2 regions of the Streptomyces sp. NPDC058619 genome follow, and region 2 is predicted to be linked to the other one. Evidence: riboswitches for the same ligand, from Rfam matches in the RefSeq annotation. Region 2 holds a riboswitch; the other holds the start of a gene.
The links. A riboswitch is a leader RNA that binds a small molecule or an ion and turns the genes downstream of it on or off. The one in region 2 is predicted to bind ZMP and ZTP.
Positions count from the first base shown of each region.

Region 1 (6,031 bases), on a different contig from region 2:
CCTCGCCGACCGGGACGGCGTTCGCCTGGTACAGCAGGATGTCGGCGACCTGGAGGATCGGGTACGTGAACAGGCCGACGGTGGCGTTGTTCGCGCCCTGCTTCGCGGACTTGTCCTTGAACTGGGTCATCCGGCCGGCCTCGCCGAAGCCGGTGATGCAGTTCATGACCCAGCCCAGCTGCGCGTGCTCCGGCACGTGGCTCTGGATGAAGAGCGTGCAGCGCTCGGGGTCCAGGCCGGCGGCGAGCAGCTGCGCGGCGGAGAGCCGGGTGTTCGCGCGGAGGTCGTTGGGATCCTGCGGCATCGTGATCGCGTGCAGGTCGACGACCATGTAGAAGGCGTCGTGCGTCTCCTGGAGGGCGACGTACTGGCGGATGGCTCCGAGGTAGTTCCCGAGGTGGAACGAACCGGAGGTGGGCTGGATGCCGGAGAGCGCGCGAGGACGATCAGAAGCCATGGCCCCATTCTCTCAGGTGCGGGGGCGGGCTCCGGTCCGCCGCTGGCCGGAACCTCCCGGGTCGCGCCGCTGCCCCGCCCGGCCCCGCACGGGTACCGGGCGGTAGCGCGGCGGCCGGATCCCGCCCCGGCCGAGCGACCGCTTTGCGTTGCGCCACCGCGCAGTGCCGACGCCGGCGAGACGTGCCCGCGCGGGGTCCGGGGCAGTGCCCCGGCAACGGCTCCGCGGGTCAGGACAACGGCAGGCCCGGGGCCGGGAAGGCGGCCATCAGGTCCGCGACCTCCGCGCGGATCGCGCCGAGCGCAGGCTCGTCGCCCTTGGCGGCGGCGTCCACCGCGCGGGAGATCCAGTCCGCCACCGCCGGCATGTGCGCGGCGGTCAGGCCGCGGGAGGTCAGCGACGGCGTGCCGATCCGCACCCCCGAGGGGTCGAACGGCTTGCGCGGGTCGAAGGGGACGGTGTTGTAGTTGGCGACGATGCCCGCCCGGTCGAGGGCCTTGGCGGCGACCTTGCCCGCAACGCCCCGCGAGGTGAGGTCCATCAGGATCAGGTGGTTGTCCGTGCCGCCCGAGACCAGGTCGAAGCCGCGCTCCAGCAGGGCCGCGGCCAGCACCTTGGCGTTGGCGACGACCGCGTGCGCGTACGCCGTGAAGGAGGGCTGCGCCGCCTCGTGGAGGGCGACGGCGATACCGGCCGTCGTCTGGTTGTGCGGGCCGCCCTGGAGGCCCGGGAAGACGGCCTTGTCGATGGCCTTGGCGTGCTCCTCCCGGCACATCAGCATCGCGCCGCGCGGGCCCCGCAGGGTCTTGTGCGTGGTCGTGGAGATGACGTCGGCGTGGTCCGCCGGGGACGGGTGCGCGCCGCCCGCGATCAGGCCCGCGATGTGGGCGACGTCCGCGACCAGGACCGAGCCCGCCTCCTCGGCGATCGAGGCGAAGGCGGCGAAGTCGATCGTGCGGGGCAGCGCGGTGCCGCCGCAGAAGATCAGCTTCGGCCGCTCGGCGAGCGCCAGCTCCCGTACGGCGTCGTAGTCGATCAGCCCGGTGTCGGGGCGCACGCCGTACTGGACGCCGCGGAACCACGAGCCGGTCGCCGAGACGCCCCAGCCGTGCGTGAGGTGGCCGCCCATCGGCAGGGCCATGCCCATGACGGTGTCGCCGGGCTTCGCGAAGGCGAGGTAGACGGCCAGGTTGGCCGGGGAGCCGGAGTACGGCTGGACGTTCGCGTGGTCCACCCCGAACAGGCCCTTGGCCCGCTCGACGGCGAGGGCCTCGACGCGGTCGATGTTCTGCTGGCCCTCGTAGTAGCGGCGGCCGGGGTAGCCCTCGCTGTACTTGTTCTGCAGCACCGTCCCGGAGGCTTCCAGGACGGCCGCGGACACGTAGTTCTCGCTGGGGATCAGGCGCAGGGTCTGCGCCTGGAGGACTTCCTCCGCCGCGACGAAGGACGCCAGTTCGGGGTCGGTCGCGGACAGGGCGGGATGGCGGCTCGCGGACATGCGGGCTCCTCCGGGGTCGATGGGGATCGGTACCCCGCGAGGCCCAGGCGAGCGGCCCTGTGTGCGGATCTGCGCGCACGACTCCCCCGGAGTCGTTTCTCCGTGCGCCAGTCGCCGTGCGTGCCGCTCACCCTAGCGGGCGCGCCGCACGGGAGGTTTCCGCGTCCGCAATACGAGCGACGATAAGACTGTGACGCCACCCTCGTCACCTGCTCACCCGGCAAGACGGACGATCGGAGACCCCGTGTCGACAACTGCTGATGCCATCCGCTCCGCCGAGGCGCACAGCGCGCACAACTACCACCCGCTGCCCCTCGTCGTCGCCTCCGCGGAAGGCGCGTGGATGACCGACGTGGAGGGGCGCCGCTACCTCGACATGCTCGCCGGCTATTCGGCGCTCAACTTCGGCCACGGCAACCGCCGTCTGCTCGACGCGGCCCGCGCGCAGCTGGAGCGGGTCACGCTGACCTCCCGCGCCTTCCACCACGACCGCTTCGCCGACTTCTGTACCGAACTGGCCGCGCTGTGCGGCAAGGACATGGTGCTGCCCATGAACACGGGCGCGGAGGCGGTCGAGACGGCGGTGAAGACCGCCCGCAAGTGGGGGTACGAGGTCAAGGGCGTGCCGGACGGGCACGCCAAGATCGTGGTCTGCGCCGACAACTTCCACGGGCGGACCACGACGATCGTCTCGTTCTCCACCGACCACGACGCCCGCGACCACTTCGGGCCGTACACGCCGGGCTTCGAGATCGTCCCGTACGGCGACCTCACCGCGCTCGCCGCGGCCGTCACCGAGAACACCGTCGCCGTGCTGCTGGAGCCGATCCAGGGCGAGGCGGGGGTGCTGGTGCCGCCGCCGGGCTACCTCCAGGGCGTACGGGAGCTGACGCGCGAGCGGAACGTGCTGTTCATCGCGGACGAGATCCAGTCGGGCCTCGGCCGGACCGGCAGAACCTTCGCGTGCGAGCACGAGGGCGTCGTCCCGGACGTGTACCTCCTGGGCAAGGCGCTGGGCGGCGGCGTGGTCCCGGTCTCGGCCGTCGTCGCCGACCGGGACGTGCTCGGGGTGTTCCGGCCCGGGGAGCACGGCTCGACGTTCGGCGGCAACCCGCTGGCCTGCGCAGTGGCGCTGGAGGTCGTCGCGATGCTGCGGACCGGCGAGTACCAGCAGCGGGCCACCGAGCTGGGCGACCACCTGCACCGGGAGCTGAACGTGCTGGTCGGCGGCGGCGCGGTGACCGCCGTGCGGGGGCGCGGGCTGTGGGCGGGCGTGGACATCGACCCGGCGCGCGGGACCGGCCGGGAGATCTCCGAGAAGATGATGGAGCGGGGGGTGCTGGTGAAGGACACCCACGGGTCGACGATCCGGATCGCCCCGCCGCTGGTGATCTCCAAGGAGGACCTGGACTGGGGGCTGGAGCAGCTCCGGTCGGTCCTCTCCTCCTAGCCGGACCCGGCCGGGCCGGCCAGGACGGCCCGGCGGGCCCGGACCGGACCGGCCGGGCCGCCGCGGCCGCGGCCGCGGCCGCTCAGAGGATCACGTGGGGCAGGAAGCGGGCGTACTCGTCCGTGACCGGCCCCGCGGATTCGCGGATGCCGAGTCCCGCCGCCTCGTCCTCGACGACCCACGCGCCGAGCACCACCCGGTTGCCGTCGAAGTCGGGCAGCGGGGCCAGGCCCTGGAAGCAGTACCGCTCCCCCTCCTCCGGTACGAAGGGCTCCCCGCCCCCGCCCGGCACGTGGAGGGTGACCCCGGCGCCCTCGCGGCCGAGCAGCGGCTTGGCCACGTACCCGCCCGATCCGGGTCCGGCCAGCTCGCGGGGGCCGTCGAGGTAGGCGGGCAGCAGGTTCGGGTGCTCCGGGAACAGCTCCCACAGGACCGCGAGCAGCGCCTTGTTGGAGAGCAGCATCTTCCACGCCGGCTCGATCCAGCAGGTGCTGCCGGTGCCGCCGCCGTGGTCGTAGGTGCCGAGGACCTGCGGGCCGAACTCGTCGGCGGCCAGCCACTCCCACGGGTACAGCTTGAAGCAGCTGCGGATGAAGCGGAGCTTCTCGTCCACGAACCGGCCGGACAGGCTGTCCCAGCCGATCTGCTCGACGGACAGCGCCTGGGTGTCGATGCCGGCCTGTTCGGCGGTCTCCTGGAGGTAGGCGACCGTCATCAGGTCCTCGCCGAGCTCGTCGGTCTCGGAGTGCGCGAAGTGCAGCGGGCCGGGCGGCAGCAGCTCCGCCTGCCGGCGCCAGGCCTCGACGAGCCGCTCGTGGAGGGAGTTCCACTGGTCGGCGCCGGGGAACCGCTCCTCCATCCAGAACCACTGCGGGCTGGCCGCCTCCACCAGGGAGGTGGGGGTGTCGGCGTTGTACTCCAGCATCTTGGCCGGGCCGCCGGCGCCGTCGTAGCGCAGGTCGAAGCGTCCGTAGAGGGACGGCTGGTCGGCGCGGCGGCGCCAGGACTCGGCGACCAGCGCGGCCACCTTCGGGTCCGTGATGCCGAGGTCGGCGAAGCGGTCGTTCTCGACGATGTGCGCGGCCGCCGCCAGGCACATGGCGTGCAGTTCCTCGACGACGTTCTCCAGCGCCTCCACCTCGGGGAGCGTGAAGGAGTAGTACGCGCTCTCGTCCCAGTAGGGGCGCAGCGAGTCGTCGGGGTAGCGCGTGAGGGGGTAGATCAGCCCCTGCTCCTCGACGGTCTTCTGCCAGTCGGGGCGGGGTTCGATGGTGTGCCGCTTCATGGTTCTGGGTTCCTCAGCCGCCGCTGGTTCCGGACTTGCTGCCGCCGATGCCGCCGCGGGTGACGGCCGACTTGTCGAAGCTGCCGCCGGAGACCTTGCCGGCGACGACGGAGCCGCCGTAGTAGTACGCGCCGCGGCCGCCGCTCTTGCACTCCTTGTTGTTCAGCTTCTCCAGCGTGGAGCGGGACGCGCACCGCTTGTCGGGCTCGTCGCTGCTCCCGCAGGCCACGAGCGTGGCCGCGAGGAGGCCCATGCCGCCGAGGGCGACGACGCCGGAGCGCATGCGGCGCTGGTTGGTGCTGCTGCTGTCCATGTGGCTGCTCCCCCTGGGTGGCGTACTGCCGACAGAGTAGAGCGGGCCCCCCGGGGGATGGAATCCGGCCGCCGTGCGATCTGTGACCTACAGTCAATTCGTGCTGATTGGGATGATTTGTGCGCTCGGGGCCGCGCTGTGTTTCGGTACGGCCTCGGTCCTCCAGGCGGTCGCGGCGCGGGCGGCGGAGCCGGGGACCGGGTCCGGCGTCGACCCGGCACTGTTCCTGCGGGCCGTACGGCAGTGGCGGTACGTGGCCGGTCTGGGACTGGACGGAGTCGGCTTCGTCCTCCAGATCATCGCCCTGCGCCACGTCCCGATCTACGCGGTGGGGGCCGCGCTGGCCGCCAGCCTCGCCGTGACGGCGGTGGTCGCGGCGCGGCTGATGGGGGTCCGGCTGTCCCGGACCGAGTGGGTCGCGGTGGGGGTGGTGTGCGCGGGGCTTCTGATGCTCGGGCTGGCCTCCGGAGAGGAGGGCTCGGGGACCGGCTCCGACGCGCTGAGGTACGGGCTGCTCGGCGTGGCGGTACTGGTGCTGCTCGTCGGCGCGGCCGCCGGACGGCTCCCGGACGGGCCCCGGGCGCTGACCCTCGGCCTGGCCGCGGGAACCGGCTTCGGGGTGGTGGAGGTGGCCGTCCGCCTGATCGACGGCTTCTCGTGGAGCGAGCTCGCCAACCCGGCGCTGTACGCGCTGCTCCTGGGCGGCGCCGCGGGCTTCCTGCTGCTGACCTCGGCGCTCCAGCGCGGCTCGGTCACGGCGGCGACGGCCGGCCTGGTGCTCGGCGAGACGATCGGTCCCGCGCTGGTGGGGGTGGTGTGGCTGGGCGACCGCACCCGCGACGGCCTGGCCTGGCTCGCCGTCCTGGGCTTCACGGTGGCGGTGGCGGGCGCCCTCGCACTGGCCCGCTTCGGCGAGCCGGGCCCGGAACCGGGCCCGGCCCCTACGGGGCCCTGACCCCGCCCACGAACACGGCGAACGCCCCGGCCCCGACCTCCAGCACGGGCCCGCCGGGGTCCTTGGAGTCCCG
Region 1 covers NZ_JBHXQN010000001.1:123,323-129,353, forward strand. The annotation lists gene trpS (tryptophan--tRNA ligase) at 1-457, opposite strand, end outside; gene glyA (serine hydroxymethyltransferase) at 687-1,955, opposite strand; ZMP/ZTP riboswitch at 1,990-2,080, opposite strand; gene rocD (ornithine--oxo-acid transaminase) at 2,200-3,405, shown strand; gene ACFWTC_RS00625 (glutathionylspermidine synthase family protein) at 3,488-4,690, opposite strand; gene ACFWTC_RS00630 (hypothetical protein) at 4,704-5,003, opposite strand; gene ACFWTC_RS00635 (hypothetical protein) at 5,116-5,958, shown strand; gene ACFWTC_RS00640 (DUF397 domain-containing protein) at 5,945-6,031, opposite strand, start outside.
Region 1: it holds a riboswitch for ZMP and ZTP, as region 2 does, so the genes downstream of both, glyA (serine hydroxymethyltransferase) here and ACFWTC_RS11670 (bifunctional 5,10-methylenetetrahydrofolate dehydrogenase/5,10-methenyltetrahydrofolate cyclohydrolase) in region 2, are expected to answer to the same signal.

Region 2 (6,031 bases):
CGAGGTAGTCGCGCAGCACCTGCGAGCGCGACGGGTGGCGCAGCTTCGACATGGTCTTGGACTCGATCTGGCGGATGCGCTCACGGGTGACCCCGTACACGCGGCCGATCTCGTCCAGCGTCTTCGGCTGGCCGTCGTTGAGGCCGTAGCGCATGGAGACCACGCCCGCCTCGCGCTCCGAGAGCGTGCCCAGGATCGACTGGAGCTGCTCCTGGAGGAACGTGAAGGACACCGCGTCCGCGGGCACGACCGCCTCGGAGTCCTCGATGAGGTCACCGAACTCGCTGTCGCCCTCCTCACCCAGGGGGGTGTGCAGGGAGATCGGCTCACGGCCGTACTTCTGGACCTCGATGACCTTCTCGGGGGTCATGTCCAGTTCCTTGCCCAGCTCCTCCGGAGTGGGCTCGCGGCCCAGGTCCTGGAGCATCTGGCGCTGCACGCGGGCGAGCTTGTTGATGATCTCGACCATGTGCACGGGGATGCGGATCGTGCGCGACTGGTCGGCCATGGCACGCGTGATCGCCTGCCGGATCCACCAGGTCGCGTACGTGGAGAACTTGAAGCCCTTGGTGTAGTCGAACTTCTCAACGGCGCGGATCAGACCGACGTTGCCTTCCTGGATCAGGTCCAGGAAGAGCATGCCGCGGCCGGTGTAGCGCTTGGCGAGGGAGACCACGAGGCGGAGGTTGGCCTCCAGCAGGTGGTTCTTCGCCCGGCGGCCGTCCGCGACGAGGATCTCCAGCTCGCGCTTGAAGGCGGGCTTGTGGTCCTCCTCCTCTTCGAGCTTGTACTCGGAGAACAGGCCCGCCTCGATGCGCTTGGCGAGCTCGACCTCCTGCTCGGCGTTGAGGAGCGGCACCTTGCCGATCAGCTTCAGGTAGTCCTTGACGGGGTCGGCGGTGGCACCGGCCACCATGACCGTCTGCGCCGGGGCGTCGTCCTCGTCGTCGTCGGACAGGACGAAGCCCGCGGTGCCGCCGGGCTTGGGGGTCTCCTCCTCGGCCTCGTCGGCGGGGTCCTCGGCCGCCCAGTCCTCGCCGACGGCGGGGGTCTCGCCCTCGTCGGCGTCCTTGGCACCGGTCTTCTTGGCGGCCGCGGCCGTCTTCTTCACGGCCGTCTTCTTGGCGGCGGTCTTCTTGACCGTGCGCTTCTTCGGCTCGGCGGCGGCGTCCGCCGTCACCTCGTCCTCGGTCGCGGCGGCCGGCGAAGCGGATATCGCCGCAGCGGTGGCCGCGGCCGCGCTGGCCGAGGTCTTGCGCGCGCCGATGGGGCGGGGCGGAGCCGCCGCCTTCTTGGTCACGGCGCGTGCCGGGGCGGCGGCCGCCTTGCGGGGCTTCTTGGCCGCGGCCTTGGTGGCGGGGGCCGCGCTGACGTGAAGGGCGACACCCTCCTCGTCCAGAACCTGGTTCAGGCTGCGCAGGACCCGCTTCCACTGGTCCACCGGGATGCGACCGGCCTCGAAGGCCTGGCGCACGTCGTCACCGTTGATGTGACCCTGCTCGCGGCCGCGCTCGACGAGCGCGACGAGGGCCTCCGATTCGGCGATCTCCGGAGGGAACGTACGGGACGGGCTGAGCGACACAAGGAGCCTCTCGTTGCGAACAAATAAGGGGTGGGCGGGACATCATCGCGCGAACTCGGGAAACAGACCCGAGGGGGGTCTGTATTCCGGGGCCGCGCGAGGACACCTGTCGGTTCATCGCATGCCCGAGTCGATTCGTTACGCGCTGAATTGAGTGACCTGCGCCACGCTGTGGCCGCGCAACCGATCCGGCGTGGATCCGTCCGCCCATTTCGTCAGCCCGTTTTGCGGGCTTCGATCAGGAATCGGGCGGTCTGCGCGACGAACGGGCCGTCGCTTTCGATCTGTTCGTGCAGCTCGCGCAAGCGGTCCCGGTACTGCCCGACCGTGAAGCCGGGCACCATCCAGATCACCTTCCTCAGAAAGTAGATCACGGCTCCGATGTCGTGGAACTCCGTCCGCAGCCGCTCGGAGCGCAGCTCGACGACTTCCAGGCCCGCCCCGGCGGCCGCGGCGACCGCGTCGTCGGGGTGCCGGCCGCGCCGGACCCGCTCCGGCTGCGGGCCGAGGAAGAACTCGACGAGCTCGAAGACGCTCGCCGGACCGACCTGCTGGGAGAGGTACGCGCCGCCCGGCCGCAGGACCCGCGCGATCTCTTCCCACCACACGGTCACCGGATGCCGGCTGGTCACCAGCTCGAAGGCCTCGTCGCCGAAGGGCAGCGGCGGCTCGTCGGCGTCCGCGACCACCGCCGCGCCCAGCGGGTGCAGCAGCCGGGTCGCCTTCTCGATGTTGGGCGGCCAGGACTCGGTGGCGACCGTCAGCGGGGGCAGGGGACCGGCCCCGGCGAGCACCTCGCCGCCGCCGGTCTGGATGTCGAGGACGGACCCCACGCCGGCCAGCCGCTCGCACAGGAGCCGCTGGTAGCCCCAGGAGGGGCGCTGTTCCGTGGCCCTGCCGTCGAGCCACGAGAAGTCCCAGCCGTCCACAGAGACGGATTCGGCCTCGGCGACAAGATGGTCGAAAGTGCGCGTCATGCCTCGATCGTCCCAGGCCTCGGACCGGGTAACCACCGGATATGTCGACTACAGTGGGCGGCGGGCCGTGACTGGCGTTCGGGTGGATCACCACCGGGGAGCGGCCCGGCGTACGCGTGTACGCCGACTGCCGCGCGCCTGGGCGAACCGCTATCCCGCAGCGACGTTCAGGAGACCCCGTGACGACTGCCCAGACCGCCGGTGCCCAGCTCATGGACGGCACCGCACTCGCCCGCCGCATCTCGGAGCGGACCGCCGAACTCGCGGCCGCGATCACCGGCCGCACCGGCACCGCGCCCTGCCTCGCGACCGTGCTGGTCGGCGAGGACCCCGCGTCGGTGACGTACGTCCGCATGAAGCAGAAACGCTGTGCCAAGGCCGGCATCACCTCCCGCCACGTGGAGCTGCCGGCCGAGACCACCACCGAGGAGCTGGTGGCCGCCCTCACCGCGCTCTCCGCGGACCCGGAGGTCAGCGGCATCCTGCTCCAACACCCCGTCCCGCACCACATCGACGAGCGCGCCGCCTTCGAGGCCATCGCCCCCGGCAAGGACGTCGACGGGGTCACCATGCACTCCTTCGCCGCCATGGGTTTCGGCCTGCCGGGCTTCGACTCCTGCACCCCCGGCGGCATCATGCGCCTGCTGGAGGCCTACGACGTCGACCTCACCGGCAAGCACGCCGTCGTCGTCGGCCGCAGCGCGATCCTCGGCAAGCCGGCCGGGATGCTGCTGCTGGAGCGCCACGCCACCGTCACCTACTGCCACTCCCGCACCGTCGACCTCCCGTCGATCGTGCGCCAGGCGGACGTGCTGGTCGCCGCCGTCGGCAAGGCCGAGTTCATCCGGGGCGAGGACATCAAGCCGGGCGCCGTGGTCCTGGACGCCGGGTACAACGAGGGCAACGTCGGCGACGTCCACTTCGAGTCGGCCGCCGCCCGCGCCTCGCTGATCACCCCGGTGCCCGGCGGGGTCGGCCCGATGACCATCGCCGTCCTGCTGGAGCAGACCGTACGGGCGGCCGCCGAGCAGGCCGGGCTGGACCTCGCGGACCTCTGACCCCCTCCGCGCGCACCGCGCACGGCGAACGCCCCGGGCCCTTCGGTCCGGGGCGTTCCGTATCCGGGGGTAACCCCCGCGGGCGGGGCGCTCACGGGGGCGCCCGGGGCGGCCTGACGCCCCCCGGGCGCCCCTGCGCGGCGCCGCCGCGCCCCCGGGCGGCCGCGACGACGGGGGAGCAGCGGAACTCGCGCGCCAGGTCGGTCAGGGCCTGGCAGTCCAGCCGGTACGGCTCCGGGGGCGGGTCCTCCCCGGCGGCCCGGCCGCGGCAGGCGGCGGCGAGCACCGCCGCGTCCGCGACGACGGCGGCCCGCTCCTCGCCTAGGCCCTGGGCGCGCGCGGCCCGGTACGCGGCGCACCGGACGGCGGGATCGAACCAGCGTGCGAGGGCCAGGATCCCGTCGTCGATCACGGACTCCCGGTGGATCAGGCGGATGCCGACCGGTGACCACCAGTTCATGGGGACCGTCCGGACCTGGGACGCGGCGAACCCGCGCAGCTCCTTCCACAGCGGGTGCAGCCGCCGGTACTGGCTGAAGTCCCGCCAGGCCGCCGACCCGCCGATCAGCGGCACGATGAAGCCGGAGCCCACCATCAGGGCCGCCGCCGAGGCCAGCGGCGGCGCCAGGTCCGTGGACAGCCGGTCCCAGTCGCGGCCGGTCCAGCGGGCGCAGAGCGCCGCCCACTTCGCCGCGTTGTAGCCGAGGTCCAGCAGCCCGCCCAGCACGATCAGGGCCAGGCCGGTGCGCAGCGGGCGCAGCGAGGGGTCGGCGTGCCGCAGCCACATCCCGCACAGCCCGGTCAGCGCCGAGGTGCCCACGGTGTGCGCCAGCAGGTAGCAGACGATCATCTCCCGGATCCACGGGGTGTTGGCGTAGTACGTGTCCAGGTCCCGGAGCCGTTCCACCGGCGCGTCGCCGATCACGAACAGGACGACGATCAGCAGGGTGACGGTGCCGAACACGGCCACCGTCAGCCGGGTGGCCCGCCGCACCGCGGCCGGCGGACCGCCGGCCCAGTGCAGCACCAGGACGACGCACGACCCGGAGAAGGCGGTCAGCGTGCCGAACACCAGCGGGGCCGAGAAGTTGACCACGCCGGTGAGGCGGTTGACCGCGGCGATCGTCGGCGGCGCCGCGAGGACCATGACCAGGCAGCCGACCAGCAGCAGCGCGCACACGGCCCGCATCAGCGGCTGGTCCCAGCCGCGGCGCAGCGTCGGCAGCTTGACGAGCAGGACCAGGCTCAGCACCGCGCCCGGCGCGTAGAGGATGACACCGTCCGTCATCGGGCCCGGCCGACGGGGTCGGCGGGGCCCGCTTGACCGGCCGCCTCACCCGCCCCGGGTTCGGGATCCGGAACGGGCCCGGTGGCGGCGGTGTGCACGGCTGCGGCGGCGCCACCGACGGTGTGCAGGGCCCCGGCCGTCGAGCCCGCCACCGGTGCGGCCGCCGCCGTCGAGCCCGCCGCCGGTCCGGCCGCCGGTCCCGCCGTGTTCCCGGTACCCCGGGGCCCTGCGGCCTCGCGGTCGAGCCCGGCGACCGTGCGTTCGGCCGCGGTCAGCGGCGGAGCCTTCAGCGCGCCCCGCTCCGAGGCCCGCAGGACCTGCCACACCACCGACGGGCTCAGCCAGTGCGTCGGCGCGCTGCTCATCGTGATGACCTGGAGGAAGGCGGCGGTCAGCGTCTCCCGGGTGGTCGCGCCGGTCATCAGCCGGCTGACGTACGCGTTGAGCACCCCGGCGCCGGCGCGCGGCTTCATGCCCGTGGCGCCCGGGTAGAGGATGTCCTGCGAGGTCGCCAGCTCCCACGCGGTGCCCACCTGCGGGGCGATCGCCCGCTGCGCGTCGCGGCCGAAGCCGGGGTGGGCGAGCCCCTTGGCGCGGAGCAGGGCGCGGACGGCGAGCAGCCCCTTGGCGGCGACCGTCATGCCCTGCCCGTACAGCGGGTTGAAGGTGGCGACCGAGTCGCCGACGGCGAAGAACCCGTCGGGCAGGTCGGCCTTCTCGAAGTAGACCCGCCGGTTGGCGGTGCCCTGGGTGACGGCCACGTCCGTGAGGGGCTTGCGCCCCTCCAGGAGCTCCCCGACGATCGGGTCCCGGATGCCCTTGGCGAACGGGATGAACTGCTCGGGGTCGCCGGTGGGCTGGCCGCCGCGGGTACCCGAAAGGGTGGCCTGCCACTGGCCGTTCTCGATGGGCACGATCGTGGCCGTCCGGCCCGGGACGGGCACGCGGGGGTCGGACTGCACGTTGACGATGGGGAAACCCTGTGCGTGGGCTCCGGCGGGCGCCTCGAAGATCCGTGTCGCGTAGACCAGGCCGGAGTCGACCTCGGCCTGTCCGACGTCGCCCGCGCCGAGCTCCCGCAGCCAGGCGCGGGCCCGGGAGCCGCGCCCGCTCGCGTCGACCACGA
Region 2 covers NZ_JBHXQN010000009.1:21,324-27,354, reverse strand. The annotation lists gene ACFWTC_RS11680 (RNA polymerase sigma factor) at 1-1,582, opposite strand, end outside; gene ACFWTC_RS11685 (hypothetical protein) at 1-8, shown strand, start outside; gene ACFWTC_RS11675 (class I SAM-dependent methyltransferase) at 1,798-2,559, opposite strand; ZMP/ZTP riboswitch at 2,617-2,710, shown strand; gene ACFWTC_RS11670 (bifunctional 5,10-methylenetetrahydrofolate dehydrogenase/5,10-methenyltetrahydrofolate cyclohydrolase) at 2,772-3,617, shown strand; gene ACFWTC_RS11665 (MAB_1171c family putative transporter) at 3,709-4,905, opposite strand; gene ACFWTC_RS11660 (NAD(P)/FAD-dependent oxidoreductase) at 4,902-6,031, opposite strand, start outside.